2 regions of the Bacillus cereus group sp. BfR-BA-01316 genome follow, and region 1 is predicted to be linked to the other one. Evidence: riboswitches for the same ligand, from Rfam matches in the RefSeq annotation. Region 1 holds a riboswitch; the other holds the start of a gene.

Region 1 (3,205 bases):
CTTAGATGCAAGTAAAGCTAAACCGAAAAATAAAAGTAATGAAGCTATTGGGTTAATAAAAAGCATAAATTCTTCAAAGAAGTTATCAATTTTAATATCAAATGCTAGCTTGTACACAATATATGTTTTAATCCATAATAAAACGACCGCAACGAGTGCAAATCGCAGTTTTGGAAACAAATGTTTTAGCATAATATACTCCTCTCTTAAAAGCATGACAGTTCATGTGAGTTTGTTTGAAAATCGTCTCACTATATATATACGAACAGTCCTTTATTATTATGATTATTATACTATGAGTATCATTATACGAAAATAAAGGGGAGTTGTGGGCTTTTTTTGTAACAATTGAGTAGAAAAAGCGAAGTGGGAGACAATAAAATGGAATTTCTATGTATGATTATTATCATTCGTTAAACATGGAAAGTATCGCGTAATGATACGGAGGTTATGATGCGGAAATTATTATATTTTATAGTATGCATTAGTTTTATGCTTTTTGTTTCACCGAGTGTATCAGTAGCACAATATGATGCACCGCTCATGGAAGATGCTCTTTATTCTGTGTTATTTCCAAAAATAAATGAAGCGATTGAGAAACAATATGGAAAATTAAAACCGTTTGATTGTCCTAAAATTATTAGTCTAAAAAAACTTTATAGCGGTACATATTTATTTCAAGCAGTAATTGAAATAACGAAATATGAATCAGGAATAGGTGGAAAAGTACTTCCGCCGTTTGAGAAGATAAGTATGACGTTTAACAATGAAGAAGGAGAATGGACTGTTACAAAAATCTCTATAAAGCGCTTACCAAATGACACGAAATTAAACTGTAAAAAAACAATATAAAAAATTGTTTGACAAATAAAATGTTCCTTTGGTATTGTTAATAGCAACAATTAGATGTTTGAAAATTAAATAGACTTACCTCATCTACTCTCAAAGGTAGAGGCCGCGATAGGAAAGAGTAAGCTATGGGAGATTTAGTGGAATCTGTGACCATAGGTTGAAAGGGACTATTGCCGAAATATAAGAATAACCACGTTATTCTTATATTGGGACTGCATTGAATAAATGTAGTACTGTCATAATATTTATTTTATGGAGAACTATTTGGAGATGTTGATGCGGTTTCTTATTTTGAGAAGATAACAACTCGTTTATTTTTTCAATATATATTTTTCCTAATAAGAAACGCGTGTGAACATTGTTCCGCGCGTTTTTTGTCTATCTAAAAGCGTGCTGCAATGAATAGAAGATTGGGGTTATGAGTTTTAGAGGAAATAAGGGAGGAATTCAAATGTATTTTCACGGCACAAGCCGAATCAATGGGCAAGGACACTTAGAAATTGGAGGGTGCGATACGACGCAACTAGCAAAACAATACGGAACACCACTTTATGTATACGATGAAGAGTCAATCCGAGGGAAATGTCGTGCGTTTCATCGTGCTTTTAAGGAAAGTGGTTTCTCTTATCAAGTAGCATATGCTAGCAAGGCGTTCTTGTGCATGGAGATGTGCCGAGTAGCTCGTGAAGAAAATATGTCTTTAGACGTTGTCTCTGGAGGAGAATTATATACTGCACTCCAAGCAGGATTTCCGGCATCGCGCATTCATTTTCACGGAAATAATAAAACAGAAGAAGAAATGATTATGGCTCTTCAGGCGAATATTGGTTGTTTTGTGGTAGATAATTTCTTAGAATTAGAAATTTTACATGATTTAGCAGTGCAACATGGGAAATTTGTGAACATATTAATCCGTGTAACGCCTGGAGTAGAGGCACATACACACGAATATATAACAACAGGTCAAGAGGATTCGAAATTTGGATTTGGTGTTTCAAATGGTCAAGCGATGCAAGCAATTGAGCTAGCTTTGCAAAAATCAAATTATAATGTGCTAGGGATTCACTCGCACATCGGATCGCAAATATTCGAAACGGCTGGTTTTGTTCGAGCAATTGAAGTATTACGTCAATTTTTAGAAGAAGTGCGAGAGCGAACAAATTATGTAGTGAAAGTATTAAATGTCGGCGGAGGTTTCGGTATACGTTATACGGAGTCTGATACACCGTTAACACTTGAAACGTATGTGCACGCTGTAACAAGTACGGTGAGAGAGCAGTTTACATTATGTGAATATCCGCTTCCTGAAATATGGATTGAGCCAGGGCGTAGTATTGTAGGTGATGCTGGAACAACAATTTATACAGTCGGAGCGGTGAAAGAGATTCCTGGTATTCGGAAATATGTTTCAGTCGATGGTGGGATGACAGATAATTTAAGACCGGCTCTATATGGAGCGCGTTATGAAGCCATGTTGGCGAATCGAGGGAATGATGAGAATGAGGAACTTGTTTCGATTGCTGGGAAATGCTGTGAAAGTGGAGATATGCTGATTTGGGATATTAATCTACCGCAAGTTGCTTCTTCTGATTTACTAGCAATTTCTTGCACGGGAGCATATGGGTATTCGATGGCTAATAATTATAATCGTATTCGTAGACCGGCTGTAGTCTTCGCAAAAGGCGGAACATCACAAATTGTTGTAGAACGTGAAACATATGAAAATATTATTGGGAACGATCGCATACGTATTAAAGAACTTGTTTAAATATGAAAAAAGGAGTTGTTCAGGATGGGCAATTCTTTTTTTATAAAATAAATAAAATATATCGGAAAACTAGGATTGAAAAAAATCAGAATTGTGATAAAATACAAATACAAAGCTTATCAAGAGAAGCGGAGGGAACTGGCCCTACGAAGCTCGGCAACCTGCTTATAGAAAGCAAGGTGCTAAATCCAGCAAAATGGAATCCATTTTGAAAGATAAGGTAAAATATATTACCGAACAGTCTTTTCGAAATGGGAAAGATTTTTTTTATGAATAAAAAGGGGGGCTGTTTGCGTGAGCGTACGGGAACATTTTGATGAAGTGTCCGAAAAAATTCAAACGATGCTTGCTGATATGAAATATGGTTCAATTACAATTGTTGTGCAAGATGGAAAAGTGATTCAATTAGAGAAAAGTGAAAAGGTCCGTTTAAAGTAAAAAGCGCTGACTAGAAAAACTAGAGGCGGTTTTAATCTATTTTATTAGATTAAAACCGTCTTTTTGCTTTTACAGGGGGAAAAAACATGTTGACGTACGAAACGTGGAAAGAAAATAGTGTTTCATTTTCTGAAGAAAATGAAACGA
Region 2 (3,205 bases), on a different contig from region 1:
TGCCTTTTTCATTTATTATTACAGGGGGATTATTTATGCAGAAATTAATTATCTTTTCTATTATCGGATTTTTCGCTCAATTGATTGATGGAGCGCTTGGAATGGCGTATGGGGTAACGTCTTCCTCTTTATTATTAATGTTTGGTATTGCACCAGCTGTTGCTTCTGCATCGGTTCATTTAGCTGAAGTAGTCACTACTGCCGCTTCCGGTGCATCTCATATACGATTCGGAAACGTTGATAAATATACAGTTTCTAGACTTACATTGCCAGGAGCGATTGGCGCTTTTGTCGGAGCATGTTTTTTAAGTAATTTACCGGGCGATATTATTAAACCGTACATTTCCTTATTTTTATTTACTTTAGGGGTTTATATTTTATTACGATTCATCATTCAAAAACAAATTGTTGCTTCAAATAAGCGTATGTCTGCTAAACAACTTGTGCCACTTGGCTTGTTCGCAGGATTTGTTGATTCAACTGGCGGTGGTGGCTGGGGACCTATTACGACACCTGTTCTTCTTGCAAAAGGGAATGATGCTAGAAAAGTTATTGGATCTGTAGATACGAGCGAATTTCCTGTTTCACTCGCTGCAACAATCGGCTTTTTCATCTCACTTGGTTGGGAACAAATAAGCTGGGTTTGGGTATTTGCCCTAATGCTCGGTGGTATTGTTGCCGCACCAATCGCGGCATGGTTAGTACGCATCGTTCCTTCGCATTTACTCGGCGTACTCGTTGGCGGACTTATTATTTTTACGAATATACGTACATTGCTTACATCATTTAAAGTTGATCCAACTATTATTACACTTTCTTATGTTGCAGTTGGTCTTGTCGTTATTATTTCTATTTTTATTTCTGTCCGTAACCATTCAAAGTATTCGAAACAAGCGACGAGTAGCTATCCAACAGATCAAAAACAAATGCTACCATAATTACGCAAAATACCGCCCGATTTGCTTCGAGCGGTATTCTTTATTTTTCAATCTTCCAATTGATCATCGTTTCTGTATTATTTACTCTTTTCATATGTAATTTCTCTAATACACGAATAGAGCTATAATTATCAAGGAGTGTCTCCGCTATAATCGTTTCCACTTCTCCTGTTTGAAAAGCCCATTTCATTAATTCACTAACTGCTTCTGTTGCATAACCTTCATTCCAATATTTCTCAATAAATCCGTAACCAATTTCTACTGTATGTTGCTCGTTCGGTTTCCCTTTAAATCCTATATCACCTAGAACAACATCATCCTCTTTCCGAATAACATACCACGCGCCCCACGGTAATACAGCCGCATCTTGTTTCAAATTTTCTATATGCCCTAAAATATGCGGGCCACTATTGTATCCTTGATTATTCGTAATTTGAACCCATTCTTCCGTACACGGGATAATATGTAATCTTTCCGTTTCTAATTTCATAACGATGTCCCCTTTTCAATTAAACAATACTACAATTTCACTATAAATATATAGAATATTCATTCTTTTTTACGTAAACATATGTTTATTCTTTGAAACAAAATAAAAAACTAATCCCTTTTGATATTTATGTCGAATTATATTTTCTGAATTTTCTTTTAATTTTAAAGGGTTTTTCAATATTTTTTGCGAAACATTTGTATAACAATTTCTTTCTTTATTTATTGTTACATAACAGTAGGTTCGGGTGGAGCTTTGCGAGCGTTTCCTATACAATAACCGATATTTTTTGACTTTTCCTAACAAAATCCCTTGCAATATTTTCAGAAACTCATTACAATTGCCATATATTAAAAATCATAGCAATGAATAAATCCTCATCAATCCGATGAGGTAGAGGTTGCAACTTTTAAGAGTAGAACGGCCGAGACACAGAGAATGTCACCCGACTCCGTTTAAAAGGAAAAGTTGCCGAAGTTTATATTTCTTCTCTGGAAATATTGGCTGGGGCTGTCTCCGAAAGGAACAGAACTGTCACGTTTACAAAATACCGAGTAAACGTGGTGTGCTATCTTAACGGAAGGGTATGATGGGGTGGTTATTTGTGAAACGTTCCGCCTAATTCTTTTGGCGGTTTTTTGTATTTTTCTCCCCCGCTCCTTCCTATCTTACAAGAAAAGGAGTGTTGAACATGAATAGCGCAACGAATCAAGCTACCTCTAAAACGCAAACTACACAAGGACAAGGTGAATTAAAACGCGGATTAAAATCTCGTCACCTTACGATGATTTCTCTCGGTGGTACAATCGGTACCGGACTATTTCTTGCCAGCGGTGGTGTTATCCATTCGGCTGGTCCTGGCGGTGCACTAGTCGCATACGCTGCAATTGGAATTATGGTTTATTTCTTAATGACAAGCTTAGCAGAACTCGCAGCTTACATGCCTGTTACTGGATCTTTTAGCACTTATGCAACAAAATTTGTTGATCCATCACTTGGCTTTGCACTTGGATGGAACTATTGGTATAACTGGGCGATTACGATCGCTGCTGAACTAGCGGCCGTAACATTAATTATGAAATTTTGGTTCCCAGATACACCTTCTCTTATTTGGAGTGGACTTTGTTTAGCTATTATTTTTCTCTTAAACTATTTATCTGTTAAAGGTTTTGGTGAATCTGAATATTGGTTCGCACTTATTAAAGTAGTTACTATTATTATCTTTTTAATTGTCGGTTTTATGATGATTTTTGGAATTATGGGCGGCGAATCTGTCGGCTTTAAAAACTTCACTGTTGCAGATGCACCATTTAACGGTGGAATCATGGCAATTATCGGTGTATTTATGGCTGCTGGTTTCTCATTCCAAGGAACTGAATTATTAGGAGTGGCTGCTGGTGAAACTGCTGATCCAGAACGCAATATTCCGAAAGCAATTCGTTCTATCTTTTGGCGCATTATATTATTCTATATTTTAGCAATTCTTGTTATCGGTTTATTAATTCCTTATACGACTGATAGCCTTGCAGCAAGTGATGTTACAGTAAGTCCATTTACACTTGTATTTGAAAAAGCGGGCGTTGCCTTCGCTGCTTCTGTTATGAACGCTGTTATTTTAACTGCAGTTTTATCTGCTGGTAACTCTGGCATGTATGCATCAACTCGTATGCTTTGGGATTTAGCTCGCCAAGGAAAAGCACCAAAGTTCTTAGGCAAATTAGATAGCCGCGGTGTACCTGTTAACGCATTAATCGCAACATCAGTAGTTGGTAGTGTC

What was found. A riboswitch is a leader RNA that binds a small molecule or an ion and turns the genes downstream of it on or off. The one in region 1 is predicted to bind lysine.
Positions count from the first base shown of each region.
Region 2: it holds a riboswitch for lysine, as region 1 does, so the genes downstream of both, MR071_RS15580 (amino acid permease) here and lysA (diaminopimelate decarboxylase) in region 1, are expected to answer to the same signal.

Region 1 is NZ_JAKUGX010000028.1:25,380-28,584, forward strand. It holds gene MR071_RS19060 (LTA synthase family protein) at 1-192, opposite strand, end outside; gene MR071_RS19065 (DUF3888 domain-containing protein) at 454-852, shown strand; lysine riboswitch at 942-1,123, shown strand; gene lysA (diaminopimelate decarboxylase) at 1,304-2,620, shown strand; SAM riboswitch class I at 2,734-2,842, shown strand; gene MR071_RS19075 (YezD family protein) at 2,915-3,058, shown strand; gene MR071_RS19080 (phosphoadenylyl-sulfate reductase) at 3,145-3,205, shown strand, end outside.
Region 2 is NZ_JAKUGX010000019.1:77,753-80,957, reverse strand. It holds gene MR071_RS15590 (sulfite exporter TauE/SafE family protein) at 36-938, shown strand; gene MR071_RS15585 (GNAT family N-acetyltransferase) at 979-1,428, opposite strand; lysine riboswitch at 1,815-2,007, shown strand; gene MR071_RS15580 (amino acid permease) at 2,120-3,205, shown strand, end outside.